One region of the Rhizobium sp. NLR22b genome, then DNA from elsewhere that is predicted to be linked to it. Evidence: predicted binding sites of a transcription regulator. Region 1 holds the regulator's gene; the other holds the start of a gene.
The links. The regulator PhoB, encoded in region 1, activates phosphate uptake and scavenging genes when phosphate is short. The targets are predictions, from matches to a motif close to TGTCATNNANCTGTCAT.
Positions count from the first base shown of each region.

Region 2: the regulator PhoB is predicted to act here: its motif matches at 3,765-3,781, upstream of HJC00_RS17325 (DUF1045 domain-containing protein).

Region 1 is NZ_JABDWM010000001.1:497,979-511,176, forward strand. It holds gene HJC00_RS02340 (methyl-accepting chemotaxis protein) at 1-685, shown strand, start outside; partial or broken gene HJC00_RS02345 (VOC family protein) at 892-972, opposite strand; gene HJC00_RS02350 (hypothetical protein) at 1,033-1,311, shown strand; tRNA gene HJC00_RS02355 (tRNA-Gly) at 1,336-1,409, opposite strand; gene HJC00_RS02360 (2'-deoxycytidine 5'-triphosphate deaminase) at 1,471-2,565, opposite strand; SAM riboswitch at 2,640-2,718, shown strand; gene HJC00_RS02365 (O-succinylhomoserine sulfhydrylase) at 2,761-3,945, shown strand; gene apaG (Co2+/Mg2+ efflux protein ApaG) at 4,169-4,561, shown strand; gene HJC00_RS02375 (Hsp33 family molecular chaperone) at 4,746-5,738, opposite strand; gene argF (ornithine carbamoyltransferase) at 5,832-6,746, opposite strand; gene HJC00_RS02385 (aspartate aminotransferase family protein) at 6,784-7,983, opposite strand; gene HJC00_RS02390 (GcrA family cell cycle regulator) at 8,407-8,940, shown strand; gene phoB (phosphate regulon transcriptional regulator PhoB) at 9,234-9,917, opposite strand; gene phoU (phosphate signaling complex protein PhoU) at 10,078-10,791, opposite strand; gene pstB (phosphate ABC transporter ATP-binding protein PstB) at 10,835-11,650, opposite strand; gene pstA (phosphate ABC transporter permease PstA) at 11,666-12,988, opposite strand; gene pstC (phosphate ABC transporter permease subunit PstC) at 12,985-13,198, opposite strand, start outside.
Region 2 is NZ_JABDWM010000010.1:50,987-57,030, reverse strand. It holds gene HJC00_RS17355 (metallophosphoesterase) at 1-227, opposite strand, end outside; gene uraH (hydroxyisourate hydrolase) at 228-584, opposite strand; gene HJC00_RS17345 (ureidoglycolate lyase) at 581-1,102, opposite strand; gene HJC00_RS17340 (DUF86 domain-containing protein) at 1,086-1,448, opposite strand; gene uraD (2-oxo-4-hydroxy-4-carboxy-5-ureidoimidazoline decarboxylase) at 1,445-1,945, opposite strand; gene puuE (allantoinase PuuE) at 1,945-2,868, opposite strand; gene HJC00_RS17325 (DUF1045 domain-containing protein) at 2,982-3,689, opposite strand; gene HJC00_RS17320 (FAD-binding oxidoreductase) at 3,804-4,982, opposite strand; gene mnmD (tRNA (5-methylaminomethyl-2-thiouridine)(34)-methyltransferase MnmD) at 4,981-5,709, shown strand; gene HJC00_RS17310 (response regulator) at 5,714-6,044, opposite strand, start outside.

The DNA.
Region 1 (13,198 bases):
CGCCTTCCAGACCAACCTCTTGGCGCTGAATGCAGGCGTCGAGGCGGCACGCGCCGGTGAGGCGGGCAAGGGTTTTGCCGTCGTCGCTCAGGAAGTGCGCGAGCTCGCCCAGCGCTCGGCCAATGCCGCCAAGGAGATCAAGTCGCTGATCACCAATTCCGGCATGCATGTGCAGACCGGCGTCACGCTGGTCGGCGAGACCGGCAAGGCGCTCGACGTGATCGTCACCGAAGTGCAGGAAATCAACCAGCACGTCCACGCGATCGCCGAAGCCTCGCGCGAGCAGTCGATCGGGCTGCAGGAGATCAATACCGCCGTCAATACCATGGATCAGGGCACGCAGCAGAATGCGGCAATGGTCGAGCAATCGACGGCCGCCAGCCACAGCCTCGCCAGCGAAGCATCGGCGCTCAACATGCTGCTCGGCCAGTTCCGTCTGACCGGCACCGGCGCCTTTGCCGCAGCAGCACCGATGACATCGTCCCGACCACCGACTGCAGCACCGCACTCCGCTGCACCGCGAGCCACGGTACGCACGGCAGCCAAGACATCGATCCGCATCGCTGGCGAAGGCACCGCCCGGCCGGCCGCCTCACCGGCGCGCGCGCTTGGCCAGACACTCGCCAACGCCTTCGGCGCAGGCAGCACGCCGAAGAGCCAGGATGGCGATTGGACGGAATTCTAAGCAGAAGCTCCGCGACCTCTAGCAAGACTGACGCCTGTGGAACTGACGCCTGCCACTCATCCTATCCCTCTCCCGCTCGCGGGGAACGTGTCCTGCGATGAGGGACGGAGAGGGTGCGGCACCTCCCCTTCTCCGCTCAGAACGCGGAGATGACCGGCAGGCGGGTAGAGGCAAGCAGCGGCCATCCTTACTTTTTGCGGGGCCGTCTAGTCCGGCCGCCAGCCGGCCTCGACAAGAATGTTTCCAGGCGCCGTGCAATAAAACGACCAGCCGCCGCGCGTTTGCGCAATGAGTTGGAGCCAATCCAGAGTAAGATTGGAACGTTCGGAGCTTCGGAGGGGATAGACATGAAATCCGCGATCATCGGCCTCATCGGCACTCTCGCTCTTGGGGGGTGCAACACCACGACATACGCCGGCCCGGGGCTGGAGCCCATCCCGGGCAGCATCACCTATACCGGCCAGCCGCGCACCAAGCTCACCAAATCCCCGCCCGGATCGAGCTTCCCGCATGATTTCATCGACCAGTATGGCCAGCAGGTGGAGGAGACCTACATCATCCAGCCTGACCGAAGCCTGATCATCGCGCACCGGCGATACAAGCCGATCCGGTTTTTCCGGGACTAAGTTTCACAGCGCCACTGAGGGAAGTGGAGCGGGTGAAGGGAATCGAACCCTCGTATTCAGCTTGGGAAGCTGCTGCTCTACCATTGAGCTACACCCGCGATGCGCTGAGATTTCCAACAGATGGGGGCCGCTGTCAAGTCGCCGCCCGTCAGGCCGGCGTCAGATGCGGAAATGTTTGGAAAGCTTGAGGCCCTGGGCCTGGTAGTTGGAGCCGAGGCCGGAGCCGTAGAGGCTGGCCGGTTTTTCCTGCATGTGCTCGTAGACCAGGCGGCCAACGATCTGGCCGTCTTCGAGGATGAAGGGCACTTCGTGGCTGCGCACTTCGAGTACGGCGCGGCTGCCGCGCCCGCCTGCCGGCGCATGGCCGAAGCCCGGATCGAAGAAGCCGGCATAGTGGACACGGAATTCGCCGACCAGCGGATCGAAGGGAGTCATTTCGGCGGCATAATCCGGCGGCACATGCACGGCCTCACGCGAGACAAGGATATAGAATTCGTCGGGATCAAGGATCAGCTCGTTGCGGCCGCGGCTATAGAGCGGCTCCCAGAAATCGAAGATGTCGTGCTGATCCTTCTCGTCGACATCGACGACGGCGGTGTGGTGTTTGCCGCGATAGCCGATCAGGCCGTCCTTGTCGCCGGTGAGATCGATCGACAGCGCGATGCCGCCGCCCGACACGTTCGGCTGCTTGCTGGCAACCAGCGTCTCGCTTTCATGCAGCTTCAAAAGTTCCGGCTCGCCGAGCACGGACTGGCCGACGCGGAAGCGGATCTGCGACAGACGCGAGCCGCGGCGCACGACGATCGGGAAGGTGCGCGGGCTGATTTCGAGATAGAGCGGGCCGGAATAACCTGCCGGGATCTTGTCGAATTCCTGGGCGTAGTCGGTGATGACGCGGGTGAATATATCGAGCCTGCCGGTCGAGCTCTTCGGATTGGCCGAAGCCGACATGTCGGCCGGCAGCGCCAGGCTTTCCATCAGCGGCACGATATAGACGCAGCCGGTTTCGAGCACCGCACCCTGGGACAGGTCGATCACGTGCAGGCTCAGCCGATCGAGCTTGTCCGAGACCAGATGCGAGGGACCGGGCATGAAGGAGGCACGCACACGAAACGCCTTGCTTCCCAAGCGCAGGTCGAGACTTGCCGGCTGGATCTGATCGCGGTCGAGCTCCCGCTCGGAGTTCAGACGCCCCGTTTCGAACAGCGCCGCAATCGCGCGATCCGCCAGAATTCCAGTTTCGCGAGCCATCATGCCCCATCCATCATTTTGCCGCCGACAAAACCAAACTCGGGGAATTGACGCAAGCCGCCAACAGCAGTATTGCAGAATTATCCCGTGGTGATTTGGCCGGTCGGCTTGCAGCCACGTTAAACAAGTGGCTAAAAAGACCGGGTTGAAACCGGTCTGCTTTTGCGGCCGGTTTTTTTGTTATGTGAAGGTGATGGCATGAGCAAGACCTGGCGCCCGGCAACCCAACTCGTCCATGGCGGCACGCTGCGTTCGCAATATGGCGAAACGTCGGAAGCAATCTATCTCACCCAGGGTTTCGTCTATGACACGTCGGAAGCGGCCGAAGCCCGCTTCAAGGGCGAAACGGACGGCTTCATCTACGCCCGCTACGGCAGCCCGACGAACGACATGTTCGAAAAGCGCATGTGCGCATTGGAAGGCGCCGAAGATGCCCGCGCCACCGCCTCCGGCATGGCGGCCGTCACTGCCGCCGTCCTCTGCCAGGTCAAGGCAGGCGACCATATCGTCGCCGCCCGCGCCCTGTTCGGCTCCTGCCGCTGGGTCGTAGAAACGCTGGCGCCGAAATACGGCGTCGAGTGCACGCTGGTCGACGGCCGAGATCTCGCCAACTGGGAAAAGGCGATCCGCCCGAACACCAAGGTGTTCTTCCTGGAAAGCCCGACCAATCCGACGCTCGAAGTGGTCGATATTGCAGGCGTCGCCAGGCTCGCCAACCAGGTCGGCGCCAAGCTGATCGTCGACAACGTCTTTGCGACCCCGCTCTTCCAGAAGCCCTTGGAGCTCGGCGCCCATATCGTCGTCTATTCCGCCACCAAGCATATTGACGGCCAGGGCCGCTGTCTCGGCGGCGTGGTGCTCGCCGACAAGGCATGGATCGACGAGAACCTGCACGACTATTTCCGCCATACCGGCCCGGCCATGTCGCCGTTCAATGCCTGGACGCTCCTGAAGGGTATCGAGACGCTGCCGCTGCGCGTGCGCCAGCAGACCGAGAATGCGGCGAAGATCGCCGATTTCCTGGCCGAGCAAGGCAAGGTCGCCAAGGTGATCTATCCCGGCCGCAAGGATCATCCGCAGGCCGACATCATCGCCAAGCAGATGACCGGCGGCTCGACGCTCGTCTGCTTCGAGCTGAAGGGCGGCAAGGAGGCGGCCTTCGCATTGCAGAATGCGCTTGAGATCATCAAGATCTCCAACAATCTCGGCGACAGCAAAAGCCTGATCACCCATCCGGCAACGACCACGCACAAGAACCTGACGGAAGAGGCGCGCGCCGAACTCGGCATTTCTGCGGGTACGGTGCGGCTTTCGGCCGGCATCGAGGACACGGACGACCTGATCGAGGATTTCGCGCAGGCGCTTTCCAAGGTATCGGCTTGATCGACTGGAATAGCGGCCGGATTTCAATGTGGAGCCGGCCGCCGATCCGCGGGAACAAGTTCAGCCGCGCCGGCGTTGCGAAGTAAAATTAAGGCTGACGATTAGGCTTAATGATCGAAAACCATATGATCATCACTATTTGACCGCTGATCAACGTTCCGTTTCTTGACGGACCGGGCCTCTTATAAGATACGGGTAACATATCTTGACTATGGTGCAAGGCATGTATCGCGCCCTCACAAGAGATATCGAAGTCGTGGTCGAACCGTTCTATCTGGAGGAGCAATCCGATCCGGAGGACGACCGCTATGTCTGGGGTTACCGGATTGTCATCAGCAACAATTCCGGCGTCGCCGTTCGCCTCATCAACCGCTACTGGAACATCACCGATCAGAACGGACAGGTGGACGAAGTGACCGGCCCCGGCGTCGTCGGCGAGCAGCCGCGGCTCAGCCCCGGCGACACCTACGAATATTCCTCCGGCTGCCCGCTCGACACGCCCTCAGGCCTGATGTTCGGCCACTATCAAATGGAAACGGATGAAGGCGAGCTGTTCGACGTCGACATCCCCGCCTTCTCGCTTGACTCGCCGGGGCTGCTGCGCGTGCTGAATTGAGGGCAAGTTCCTCCCGCTCAAGAGATTGCCGAGACCCCGCCCCTCATTCGCCTGCCGGCACCTTCTCCCCGTAAACGGGGCGAAGGGACCATGCCGCGATCGATCTATCCCCACCGACCTCTCGCAGGGCACGTCCCCTCTCCCCGCGAGCGGGGAGAGGGGCAGCTCTCAATGCTAACTGAGCCTATTCCGCCGGCTGAAGCTCGGCTGCTTGGAAGCGGTAGGTGGTCGAGCAGAATTCGCAGGTGACGGATATCTCGCCGTTTTCCTGGCTGGCCTCGATCTCCTCGGCGGTGAAACCCTTCAGCACGTTGCCGATCTTTTCCCGCGAACAGCTGCAGCGGTCGAAGACGGCGCGGGGCTCGAAGACGCGCACGCCGCGCTCGTGGAACAGGCGGAACAAGAGGCGTTCGGTGCCGACCTGCGGATCGGTCAACTCGTCGGCATCGATGGTCTCGACCAGCGAGCGGGCTTCGGTCCAGGCGTCATCCTCGCCATGCGGACGGTCGCCGTTATCGCCGTCGCCGCCGTGGAGATCGGGCTGGCGCATGCGCTCCGGCGCCTCCGGCAGGAACTGGGCAACGAGGCCGCCTGCCCGCCAGCGGTGGCGCGGCTTGCCGGCATCGTCACGGTCGAAGAGTTCGGCCGCAGCCAGGCGCACCCGCGTCGGGATCTGCTCCGACTGGCGGAAATAGACGCCGGCGATCTCCTCGAGCGAGGTGCCGTCGAGCGCGACAATACCCTGATAGGGCTGGGCGAACTTGCCCTGATCGATGGTGAAGGCGAGCACGCCCTTGCCGAGCAGTTGCTCCGGCTCGGTCTCGCCTGAGGCAATCGCCTGGTCGAGCAGCGCCCGATCGAAACGGGCGTAGGCGCGCACGTTCTCCGGCGTCGAGAAATCGGCGACGAGCAGATCGACCGGGCCGTCGCCCTTGGTCTGCACGGTGAACTTGCCGTCGAACTTCAGCGAGGTGCCGAGCAGCACCGTCAGCACGACGACTTCGGCAAGCAGCCGGGCAACGGGCGCGGGATAATGATGGCGCTCGAGGATGGCATCGAGCATGGGGCCGAGCTGGACGGCGCGGCCGCGCACATCCAGACCCTCCACCTGAAAGGGGACGACATGATCATCGCCGGCGAAATCGAACTGGCCGAGGGCGGCTGCAGCTTCTGCCATGGCTTTACTCCTAGTTTCGGGAGCGGCGGCCAAAGTGTCCGGCGCTCGCGCAGTCGGGCCGCAAGCTTATGACTCGCAACATCCGATTATGGTTCAGATCGCGCCCAGGCACCAAGCAAGAATCGATTTCTGCGCATGAAGACGGTTTTCCGCTTCATCGAAGACCACGGATTGCGGGCCGTCGATCACCTCGTCCGTCACTTCCTCACCGCGATGCGCGGGCAGGCAATGCATGAACAATGCATCGCTGCCGGCCTTGGCCATCAAGGCCGCATTGACCTGATAAGGCTGGAAGACGTTGTGACCCCGGGCCCGATGTTCCTGATTCATGGAGACCCAGGTATCGGTCACCACGCAATCGACGCCTTCGACCGCACGGTCGGCATCATGGCAGAGCATGATTTCGGCGCCCTCATTGCGGGCCCAGTTCAGATAGTGATCCTTGGGCTCCGAACCAAGGGGGACGGCCATGTTCATGCGGTAGCCGAAGCGCGCCGCCCCTTCGACCAGCGAATGCAGCACATTGTTGCCGTCGCCGGTCCAGGCGATGGTCTTGCCCTTGATCGGGCCGCGATGCTCCTCGAAGGTCATGATATCGGCCATGATCTGGCAGGGATGGGTATCGTCCGTCAGCGCGTTGATGACAGGCACGGTCGCATGTTCGGCAAGCTCCAGCAGGCGCGAGTGCTCGGTGGTGCGGATCATGATCGCATCGACATAACGCGACAGCACCTTGGCGGTGTCGCCGATCGTCTCGGCGCGGCCGAGCTGCATTTCGGTGCCGGAGAGGAACAGCGTTTCGCCGCCGAGCTGGCGCATGCCGACGTCGAAAGAGACGCGGGTGCGCGTCGACGGCTTCTCGAAGATCATCGCCAGCATCTTGCCGGCGAGCGGCTTGTCGCCCTTGCCCGCCTTGAAGGCCTGCTTGCGGGCGAGCGCGTCGTTCATGATGGTTCTGAGGTCGGCCGATGTGACGGCCGAAAGATCGAGGAAATGTTTAGGAGCCATGTTCTTACCTGTCGTGCGCCCGAAGGCGGCGATCCCTTCAAGCCGTCTTCTTGATCTTGGCGGCGCGGATGCTCTCGGCGGCGCGCTCGAGGCGCACAAGCCCTTCGCGGGCTTCCTCGGCAGTGACCACCAGCGGCGGAAGAAGGCGGATGACGTTGTCGCCGGCCGGCACGCCGAGCAGATGCGCGGCGCGGATCGCCTGCAGCAATTCGGCCGAGGGAACCGCAGCCTTGACGCCGAGAAGAAGCCCTTCGCCTCGGATATCCTCGATCACATCGGGATAACGATCCTTGAGCGAGGCCAGTCCCTGGCGGAAGACGAGCGCGACGTCGCGCACATGCTCAAGGAAGCCATCGGCGAGGATGACGTCGAGCACGGCGCTGCCGACCGCCATGGCCAGCGGATTGCCGCCATAGGTCGAACCATGCGTGCCGGCCTTCATGCCGGAAGCGGCCTCGGCGGTTGCAAGGCAGGCGCCGAGCGGGAAACCGCCGCCGATGCCCTTGGCGACGGCCATGATATCAGGCGTGATGCCGGACCATTCATGGGCAAACAGCTTGCCGGTACGGCCGACGCCCGTCTGCACCTCGTCGAGGATCAGCAGCAGGCCATTTTCGTCGCAGATCCGGCGCAGCGCCTTCATGAATTCGCTGGTGGCGGGACGCACGCCGCCCTCGCCCTGCACCGGCTCGATCAGGATTGCGGCCGTCGCATCGGTAATGGCGGCACGCACGGCATCGATGTCGCCGAACGGCACCTGATCGAAACCCGGCGCCTTGGGGCCGAAACCTTCGAGATATTTCTCCTGGCCGCCGGCGGCGATCGTCGCCAGCGTGCGGCCGTGGAAAGCGCCTTCGAAGGTGATGATATGGAACCTCTCGGGATGGCCCTTGGAAAACTGATAGCGGCGCGCCGTCTTGATGGCGCATTCGAGCGCCTCGGCGCCCGAATTGGTGAAGAACACCTTGTCGGCGAAGGTGGCGTCGGTCAGGCGTTTGGCCAGGCGCTCCTGGCCGGGAATTTCATAGATATTGGAGAGGTGCCAGACCTTGTCGGCCTGCTCCTTCAGCGCCGCGACCACATGCGGGTTGCCGTGGCCGACGGAGGTGACGGCGACCCCGGCGCCGAAATCGAGATAACGCTCGCCGCTCTCGGCGATCAGCCATACGCCCTCGCCTCGCTCGAACCGCAGCGGGGCACGAGAATAGGTGTCGTAAAGCGGCGCGGCTTCAGCCATCGCGGGTCTCCCGTTCAATGTTGTCAGGCGCGGATTCCGGCTAACAAAACCAGGTCCGAAAAATCAAAAATGCCGCCTTTCGGCGGCGAGCGGTACTATTTCCTTTTCGCGCTGCAATGTCAACAAAACTGCGGCCTTAGCGTATGCCGCAAGCTTGTACAGGGGCACTTTCGGCCTTCAACAGGCATTATTGCAGAAATGACACGCAGAGGCAGCAAGTTGGGGAAAAACTTGAAATTCGATTCATCCGGATTCCCGCGACTCTTGTCACGGAGTCAGCCTCACACTAGGTTAAAGTTCAATTACTAGACTGCATGCGGCGGAACTAGTCACCAAAATTGATCAAGCGTTTCTTGTTTCGGAGGCTTCCGGGACAACGGTGAGGGATTCTGCCATCACCAACGCAAAAGGTGGAGACAGGGCATGAACTGGACAGACGAGCGGGTCGAGAAACTCAAGAAGCTTTGGGCCGAAGGACTGAGCGCCAGCCAGATTGCTGCGCAGCTTGGCGGGGTCAGCCGAAACGCCGTTATCGGCAAGGTGCACAGGCTCAGCCTTCCCGGCCGCGCCAAGGCCGGCGGCACGGCCACCGCGGCGCGCACGCCGAAGCGCCAGACATCCGCGCCGCGCGCGCCGAACTACGCCTCCCGGATCGCCACCCGCACCGTGACCCGCCAGCAGGGCGCAACCCTGCTGAAGGAAGAGATCGAGATCGATACAGTCGAGGAAATGGAATATGTGCCGAAGGGCAACGTGGTGGTGCCGATTTCCCGCCGCCTCGGCCTGACGGAGCTCACCGAACGCACCTGCAAGTGGCCGGTCGGCGATCCGCTCAAGGAAGATTTCCATTTCTGCGGCTGCGAATCCCCGGACAATTCGCCCTATTGCAGCTATCATCAGAAGCTTGCCTATCAGCCGATCAACGAACGCCGCCGGGCGGCGGCGCGGGTCAGCTGAGCGGACCGGTATAGCCAGACATAAAAAACGGGCCGCCGTTTCTTATTCGAGTGGGAAGTGACCTTTGCGTTTAGCAACCCCCACACTCCGTCATGCCAGGGCTTGACGGAGGAGAGGTGGCGCCGGGACAAGTCGGCTTTGCAGGCGCGATGGAAAGGTGGTGCCGAGACGCATAAGCCTCGCCGGCGCAACGACGCTGGCTCCGCAGCGGCGACGATGGACGACAAGGCGGGCCTCACAAGCCGTACTGCCGTGCGTTTGGCGGGAACGCCAACCCCACACTCCCTCAGCCTTCAGGCCTCCATCGAATAACCGGCGCCGCGGACGGTGCGGATGACGTCCTGCATGTTGGAGAAATTCAGCGCCTTGCGCAGGCGGCCGACATGGACGTCGACGGTGCGTTCGTCGACATAGATGTCGTGGCCCCAGACGCCGTCCAGCAGCTGCGAACGGGAAAAGACCCGGCCCGGCGACGACATCAGGAATTCCAGCAGCCGGAATTCGGTCGGGCCGAGGCGGACTTCGCGGCTCTTGCGGTGGACACGATGGGTTTCGCGGTCGAGCTCGATATCGCCGCATTTCAGCACCGAGGACAGCACCTCGGGACGGGCCCGACGCAGCATCGCCTTGACGCGGGCGACGAGCTCGGGGGTCGAGAAGGGCTTGACGACGTAATCGTCGGCGCCGGTGGACAGTCCGCGCACACGCTCGCTCTCCTCGCCGCGCGCCGTCAGCATGATGATCGGCAGCCGCTCGGTTTCCGGCCGCATGCGCAGGCGCCGGCAGAGTTCGATGCCGGAGACGCCGGGCAGCATCCAGTCGAGGATGAGAAGGTCGGGCGTGCGCTCCTGAAGCCTGATCTCGGCCTCGTCGCCGCGCAGGATGGTATCGACCTCAAAGCCTTCCGCCTCAAGATTATAGCGAAGAAGCACGCTCAGCGCTTCCTCGTCTTCAACAACTGCGACTCTCGGGATCATGCGTGTCCGTCTCCTCGCGCACAAGCCTTAAACCGGGACGATTTAAGCAGGCGTCCTGCGCAAATTCAGAAATTGGCTGCGACCTCTTTGCGCGCCCCGAACGGGCGCGCACGCAAGTGACTGGTCCGGGCGGCTGGCCCGGGCGGCTCGTTCGGAACAATTATTCCGTCGCGGCGCCGACAGTGTTGGCACTGTCATCCTTCGGACGATCGCCTTCCGGCTGGGCGCCCGTCGCCATGTAGTAAATCGTCTCGGCGATGTTGGTGGCATGGTCGCCGATGCGCTCGATGTTCTTGGCGCAAAAGAGCAGATGCGTGCAGCTCGTGATGTTGCGCGGATCTTCCATCATGTAGGTCAAGAGCTCGCGGAACAGCGAGGTGTACATCGCGTCGATCTCGTTGTCGCGTTCGCGGATGGCGGTCGCCTTGTCGGCGGCGCGTGTCGTATAGACGTCGAGCACTTCCTTGAGCTGGACGAGCGCCAGCTCAGAGAGGTGCTCGAGGCCGCGGGCGAGCTTGCGCGGCACGCCTGTGCTCTGCACGGCGATGACGCGCTTGGCGGTGTTCTTGCCGAGGTCGCCGACGCGTTCGAGATCGGCGGCGATGCGGATCGAACCCATGATCTCGCGCAGGTCCGAGGCCATCGGCTGACGGCGGGCGATGGTGACGATCGCCTTGTCGCCAATCTCGCGTTCGGTGTGATCGAGGATCACATCGTCGGAAATGACCTTTTGCGCCAGCGCCGTATCGCCGTTGACCAGCGCCCGGACGGATTCCGCGACCATCTGTTCGGCCAGGCCGCCCATTTCGGAAATCCGCCTGGAGAGGAACTTCAGATCATCATCATAGGCGGAATAAATATGTGTCGATGCCATGGGGCTTTGTCCTCGAATAACGGAAAGCTTCGTGTCGCCGGGATCAGCCGAAGCGACCCATGATGTAATCCTGGGTGCGTGGATCGTCGGGGTTGGTGAACATCTTGTCGGTGTCGTTCTCCTCGACGAGGTTGCCGAGGTGGAACATGGCGGTGCGCTGCGAAACACGCGCGGCCTGCTGCATGGAGTGGGTGACGATGACGATCGTGTAGTTCTCGCGCAACTCGTGGATCAGCTCCTCGACCTTGGCGGTGGCAATCGGATCAAGGGCCGAGCAGGGTTCGTCCATCAGGATGACCTCCGGGCTGACGGCGACGGCGCGGGCAATGCACAGGCGCTGCTGCTGACCGCCGGAGAGGCCGGTGCCGGATTCGTGCACGCGGTCCTTGACCTCGTTCCACAGGCCGGCGCGCTGCAGGCTGCTCTCGACGATCTGGTCGAGATCGGCCTTCGACTTGGCGAGACCGTGGATGCGCGGGCCGTAGGAGACGTTTTCGTAGATCGACTTCGGGAACGGGTTCGGCTTCTGGAAAACCATGCCGACGCGGGCGCGAAGTTCGACCACGTCGATATCCGGATCATAGATGTCGTCGCTGTCGAGCGTGATCTTGCCGGTGACGCGGCAGCCTTCGATCGTGTCGTTCATGCGGTTGAGGCTTCGCAGGAAGGTCGACTTGCCGCAGCCCGAGGGGCCGATCAGGGCGGTTACGGTGTTTTCGCGGATGTTCAGGTTCACGTCGAAAAGCGCGCGCTTCTCGCCGTAATATACGGAGACATCCTGTCCGATCATTTTATACGGGACGTTGCTCATCTTCTGATCCAGCGCCTTTTCAACTGCAGCTTCCGTCAGCATGTTCATGATGTTTAACTCCGTTTACCAGCGGCGCTCGAAGCGACGACGCAAGAGGATGGCGCCCATGTTCATGACGATCAGGAACAGGAGCAGGACGATGATGGCACCCGAAGTACGCTCCACGAAGGCACGTTCGGCCTCGTTCGCCCACATATAGACCTGCACGGGCAAGGCCGTCGAGGGCTCGAGCGGTGTCGTGGGCGCATTGGCGACGAAGGCGACCATGCCGATCAAGAGCAGCGGCGCGGTTTCGCCAAGCGCGTGCGCCAGGCCGATGATCGTGCCGGTGAGGATGCCGGGCATGGCAAGCGGCAGGACATGGTGGAACACCATCTGCATCTTCGAGGCGCCGAGGCCGAGCGCTGCGGCGCGGATCGAAGGCGGCACGGCGCGCAGAGCCGCGCGGGTGGCGATGATGATCGTCGGCAGGGTCATCAGCGTCAGCACCAGGCCACCGACCAGCGAAGCCGAGCGCGGCAGGCCGATGAAGTTGATGAAGACGGAAAGGCCGAGCAGACCGTAGACGATCGACGGGACGGCGGCGAGATTGTTGATGTTGACCTCGATCAGGTCCGTCAGCCTGTTCTTCGGCGCAAACTCCTCGAGATAGATCGAGGCGGCGACGCCGATCGGCAGCGACAGAACGAGCACGATCAGCATCAAGTAAAGCGAGCCGATGAGGGCAACGCCGAGGCCGGCGGCCTCCGGGCGGCTGGAATTGCCGTTGACGAAGAGGCCGCTGTTGAATTGCTTCTGGAGAACGCCGCCCGCCTTCATCTGGTTCATCCAGTTGACCTGCTTGTCGTTGACCTTGCGGTTCTTCTCATCGACGGAAAGATCGATCTGGCCCTTGTTGGCACTGTCAATATTGGCATCGGCGAGCAGGGTGACATTGACCGTCTTGCCGATGATCGAGGGATCGGCGACGACCAGATCGCGCAGCTGGATCGGCGCGCTCTTGGAGAGCATGGCGGTTGCATCGCGCACATCCGGACGGCTCGATGCATTGATGTTCAGCTGCTTGACGATCGCGTCGCGCAGCAGAACCGGATAGTTGGCGGCGATCAGCACCGAAGGATCGGTCGCCCGCTTGCCGTTCGGATCGATCGTCTTTTCGGCGAATTCGATCGGCAGGGTGATCGTCGTCTGCTGGAAGGCGGTGTAGCCTTTGCCGATCACCGTCCACAGCAGGACGAAGAGAAAGATGAGGCCGAAGGCGATGGCGGCGATGCCGTAGGCCTGGAACCGGCGCTCGGCGGCATAGCGGCGCTTGATGCCGATGTCACGGCGGGCAGGCGCCTTGGAAACGGTGACACCGACGGCGGGAGAAACAATATTCGTCATTCGTACTGCTCCCGATATTTGCGCACGATGTAGAGCGCATAGATGTTGAGGCAAAGCGTGATGCAGAAAAGCGTGATGCCAAGCGCAAAGGCGACCAGCGTCTGCGGCGAGGTGAACTCAAGGTCGCCTGTCAGCTGATTGACGATCTTGACGGTCACCGTGGTCATCGGCTCGAAGGGGTTGATCTGAATGCGGGCGGCAACACCTGCG
Region 2 (6,044 bases), on a different contig from region 1:
TGCATTAGGGCCGGGTCCTGCTCGATGAGATAGCGGTCGTGATTGCCGCGCACCGAGGTCAGGCCGAGCGCCATCAGCAGATCAGCTGTCCGGCCGGCATTCAGCGGACTGCTGAAGAAATCACCAAGATTGACGATCTCCTCGATGCCCTGCGCCTGAATATCGGCAAGCACCGCCTCGAGCGCCAGATAGTTGCCGTGAATGTCGGCGATTGCGGCAAAACGCATCTAGCTTCCCCGGTAGGTGGAATAGCCATAGGGCGAAAGCAGCAGCGGCACGTGATAGTGCGCAGTGACATCCGCGATACCGAAGCGGATCGGCACTAGGTCGAGGAAGGCCGGATGCGGCAGCGGCGTGCCGCAGGCCCTGAGATACTCACCGGCGTGGAAGACCAATTCGTAGGTGCCGACGTGAAAGTTTTCGCCGGCAAGCATCGGGCCACCATCGACTCGGCCGTCCGCATTGGTCTCCACCGTTTTCAGATGTCTGCGGATCTCGCCGTCGAGCTGGAAAAGATCGATCCTGAGGCCCTCGGCGGGCTTGCCGAGGGCGGTGTCGAGCACATGTGTCGTCAGTCCGGTCATGGGGCTGGCTCTTTGATGACATAGGGGGTTTCGAAGAAGAATTCCTCAAGATTATTGCCAGGGCCGTCGCGGTCGACGACCAGGAAATCGGAGGTCTGGCCGAGCGCCATCAGGGGGTGATGCCAGACATTGCGGCGATAGTTCACACCCTGGTTTCCGCGCGCGAAAAACACCTGCGGCCTGCCCGGACGTCCGCCCTCGTCCTCGGAGACGACGACGAGGAAGGGGCGGCCGGAAATCGGCGAGAAACTCTGACTGCCGAACGGATGGCGCTCCATCATGTCGACGTCATAGGGGAAGCTGCGCGGCTGGCCGCGAAAGATATTGATGATGACGCGCGCGCCCTCGCCCGCCGCCTCGGCTGCGGCCAATGCATGAAAGCGCTCGGTCGTGCCGCCGTTGATGAGCCGCATCGAGGCTGGATCGGCTTCGATCACTTCGCCGAAGGGGGCGAAGGCCGATCTGGTAAGCGGGCGGATGTCGAGAAAATCAGACAATGGTTCACTCGCCTTCGGCATGCCAGTGACGAATGGCGTCGATCTCGACGAGAAGTTCCGGCAGCGTGCGATAGGTTGCATCCCAGATGTCGGAGGCATCGAGGGCGAAGACGTCTTCCAGGATACGGTTGCCCGTTCCGCAGATTTTTGTCCACGGCAGAGTGGGATGCTCGGTTGCGAATTCCGGATGGGTTACGAGCAGTCGGGACGCAGCCGCGCCGATGGTGAAGTGGCAGAAGGCAACCGCCTTGAAGGTGAGATTGTCCTCGGCGAAGGCCGCCTCATCCATTCCGCCCACGAAGTATAGCGCTTCGGCTGCCGCCTTCTGCATTTCATTGAGATAGTCGATAGCACGATGCTCGCTCATTCGCCCTCCGGCAACATCGATGTCAGGCGCAGCAGCGCGATCCGCTCGACCTGTGTCGTGGCGGTCGCGAATTCCTCATCCAGGTCATTGCCGATCCGCGTTTCGAAGGCAGAAAGGATATCGTCCTTGTCGAGCCCTTTGACGGCGATGATGAAGGGAAAGCCGAATTTTTCGACATAGGCTGCATTAAGTTCGGTGAAGCGGGCATGTTCGGCCGGGCTCAGCCGATCGAGACCGGCGCCGGCCTGCTCCTTGCGGCTGTCTTCCGTGAGTTCACCTGCTATCGCCAGACGCCCGGCAAGATCGGGATGGGCGCGCAGAATGCCGAGACGCTCATCCCGGCTTGCCGCACGGAAGACGGCGGTGAGCGCTGCGTGCACAGCTGATGCCGTCAGCGGCTCCGTTAGGCTGCCCGCGTCATAGGCGCGTTCAGCAATGAAAGGGGAATGCTCGAAGACGCCGCCGAAGCGGGAAACGAAATCCTCGCGCGACAGCATTAAAGCGCATCCGGCTGATGATGCTTGTGCCAGTGCTCGGCGATCTCGATGCGGCGCGGGATCCAGACCTTGTCATGTTTCAGCACATATTCGATGAAGCGCCTCAGAGCGGCCGCCCGGCCCGGACGCCCGACGAGGCGACAATGAAGGCCGACCGACATCATCTTCGGGCTGCCGTCCTTCCCTTCCTCATAAAGCGTATCGAAAGCATCCTTGAGATAGGTGAAGAACTGATCGCCGGCGTTGAAACCCTGCGGCGTGGCAAAACGCATGTCATTGGTTTCGAGCGTATAGGGGATGATCAGGAAGGGCTTCCCGTCGATGCCCTTCACCCAGTAAGGCAGGTCATCAGCATAGGAATCGGAGGAATAGAGGAAACCGCCCTCTTCCTGCACCAGTCGCAGCGTGTTGTCGGAAGGTTTTCCCTGGTACATCCCGAAGGGCCGCTCGCCGGTAATTTCGGTATGCAGGCGCACGGCTTCGAGAATGTGCTTGCGCTCCAGATCCTCGGGGAAATCCTTGTATTCCAGCCAGCGATAACCGTGGCTGGCGATCTCCCAGCCGGCCTCTTTCATGGCCGCGACGGCTTCGGGATTGCGGGCCATCGCCAGCGTCACGCCGTAGACGGTCGCCTGCACCTTGAGACCGGTTAACATCCGCCAGAGCCGCCAGAAGCCTGCCCGCGAACCATATTCGTAGATCGATTCCATGTTGAGATTGCGCTGCCCCGGCCAGGCGGCCGCGCCGACGATCTCCGACAGCAGGTTTTCGGAAGCCGGATCGCCTTCGAGGATGCAGCTTTCGCCGCCCTCTTCGTAATTGATGACGAACTGCACGGCGACGCGGGCGTCGCCCGGCCACTTCGGATCGGGCGTCTGACGCCCGTAGCCGACGAGATTGCGCGGGTAGGTCTCGGATACCATCAAATCACCTTCTGAAAAGACGGGGAACGGTATCATCCGCAGCCGGAATGTCGAGACGGAAACTGCGCAGCAAAATTTCTCTGTCATTCACAATGGCTTAGCTTGATATCGGCTCAGGCGATCCTGCGCGCGCTGACCTTGCCCATCGGGTGGAGCGAGTGAACGCGGAAGGGGCCGCCGGTGCCTTCCTCGATCATCAAAGCCACATTCGAAACCATCACCGGCTCCCTCAAGACGGGCTCGAAGATCGTTCGCAGCACCGGCTCGATGCGGGGCATGTCGATCGCATTGATGGGGCCCGTCACCGGCATATGGAAGCGGAACTCCTCCATCACATAGGGATTGCCCCAACGATGCAGATTGGCAAATTGCGCCGCCGACAACCCGTCGGGATCACTTCGCTCGATGTCGGCTTCACTCAGCGGCGCCCGGAAACGATCAAACTCCTGGACGATCGCCGAAGCCAGATACTGGATCGGCTCACAGGGAGCGCTCGGCATCAGGCTGTAAAAACTGCCGAGCCGGGCGATCTCCAGACGGGGAATCTGGAAAGGGGCATAGGTCCCGGCAAAACGCATGAGATCGCGCAGGAGTTGCGATTCCGACGTGCCGGCGGACAGGTGAAAAGGCGCCTTCAAAACACCGTGAAAACCATAGCGTCGCGGCACGGCGGTATAAAAGGCGATCTCGTGAATGCCGAGGCCGCGGACGGCCGGAGGCTCCACCATATCGCCCGAAAACACGTTTCGGCCTAGCCAATTGGCGGCCACGAGCGACAGGGGGTCGCTCGCCGGAGGCGTGAAGCAAATGGCATAGCGCATGCAATTTCCTCCATCAAGGAAGTGAGCGCCGGCAAGATCCGGCGCTTCCAATGCGCAAGCAGATAGGTGATTTGCATGACAGAATAACGAAACGCAGCTGTATCTAATTCACGTTTAACGTGAAGCGACAGCAATATGGCTTGATATCGCGAAGCTTTCCGGCAGCGAAAATTCACAATCTGTATCGCCGGCGATACAAATCGCAGCTTCCGCCAGCCGATGCGCCAGTCCGAAGCTGACCTTGAAACCGCCGGTCAGTGCGATCAATCGGGGATGGACGGGATGGCGGCCGATCATCGGATCGCGGTCGATGGCCTTCGGGCGAAGCCCTGCCCAGCGCTCGATGACAGGGGCGTTGCGGAGCGCCGGCGCGATCGCCCGCGCCGCCTCGATCAGCGCGTCGAGTTGCGCGTCGGTCGAGCCGGGATCGTCAAAGCGGTTCTCGCTGGTGCTGCCGATTGCCGCATACCCGCCTTCGTGCGCCACCAAGTAGAGCCCATCGAGGAAGATCGTCGGCAGCGCCGGGTCGACATCGGCCCTCAACAGCGCCGCCTGCCCCTTCACTGGCTGGCCGAGCGGCCTTTTCGCCCCCGGCGTCAGCTCCTGCAGCAACGGAAAGGACTGATGGCCGGCAGCCAGGATGCAGCGGCTGAAGGCAATGGTTTCGCCGCCAATTTCCGCGGTGCCACGATCGGGATCGAGGGCGGCAACGGCCGCATGCTCCATGATACGCACGTGTTTTGCCCGCCGCAGCAAGGCGATGAGCGCTGAGATCAATGAGCGGGGCGCAACACGGGCGGCGAGCGTATCATGCACGAAGCCACTTTCGCCGGCAGATGCGTCGGGCCAACCACCGACTGGCGCCCTGTCGAGCACATGCCAGTGGAAGTGGCGTTCGCCTGCCCGCCAATGGCGTTCGGCGTTCCCGGAATGGCCGCGGGCGATGCGCTTGAGATGCGGCTTCGGCAGCGGGATCAGCCGCCCAGACCTGTTGTAGCCAGCCGAAAGCCCGGTTTCGGCCTCAAGCGTGGCAATTTCGGTTTCAAGCGAGACCAACGCGTCGAACTGGAACTGCTTTTTCTCCGACCACTGGTCCGGCATATGCGGCATCAGCGCGCCGAGCAGGCCGCCGCTCGCGCCTCCGCCCAAGCTGCCGGCGTCGGCGAGGAGGGTGCTCATGCCGCGGCGTTCGGCATGGACGGCAGCCCAGAGACCCATGATGCCACCGCCGACGATCAGCAAATCGCAAGAAGATTGACCGGGCGCTTGCTGAGGACTATCGGCTTTTTCCATGAAAGACGTGAACCCCGATAAGATTGGCGCGGGCGCGCCGCAGCCGCTCGAATGGCGCGACGGCGATATGCCCTATTCCACCGCCTTTGGCGATCATTTTTATTGCCAGACCGATGGCCGGCTGGAATGCGGGCACGTCTTCCTGGCCGGCAACGGCCTGCCGGAGCGTTGGAGTGGGCGGCCCGAATTTGTGATCGGCGAACTCGGCTTCGGCACCGGGCTCAACTTTGCCGAGACCTGGCGGCAATGGAAACTGCACCGAGCAGACGGTCAGCACCTGCATTTCATCTCCTTCGAACTGCACCCGATGCGCGGCGAAGAGATCGGCCGGGCGCTCTCGCACTGGGGCGAAATCGATGCCGAGCGCGAAGCCCTGACGGCGGCATGGCCGCAGACGCCTGTTCGCACTGTCTCGCTCGATCTCGATGCCCAGACGCGGCTCAGCGTCGTCTGCGGCGCGGCGCTCGACGGCGTCGCGGCGGCAAAGCCCGGCTTCGACGCCTGGTATCTCGATGGCTTCGCCCCCTCGCGCAACGGCGACATGTGGTCGGTGGAACTGATGCGTGAGGTTAACGAAAAGACCGTGGCCGACGGCACCTTCGCAACTTACGCCGCGGCCGGCTTCGTGCGCCGCAACCTCATCGCCGCCGGCTTTGCCGTCGAACGCCGCAAGGGCTTCGCCGGCAAGCGCGAAATGCTCTGCGGCATAAAGGCGTTCAGCGAATAAAAGATCAGTAGCTGGTGCGCTCCGGCTGCAGCTCGTCCTTGCCGAGCCATTGCCGGATCTTCTCCTCCAGCAGTTCCGGGCTGATTGGCTTCGACATGTAGTCGTCCATGCCCGCATCGAGGCAGGCCTCGCGGTCGCTTTCGAGCGCATGGGCGGTGACGCCGATGATCGGCACCCGATGGCCCTGCCCCTTTTCCCTCTCGCGGATCGTCCGTGTCGCCTCATGACCGTTCATGACGGGCATCGAAACGTCCATCATGATGATGCGCGGCGTGTGGCTCTCCCAGGCGGTAACTGCCTCCTGCCCGTTGTTGACGACCAGGAAGGAAAGCCCC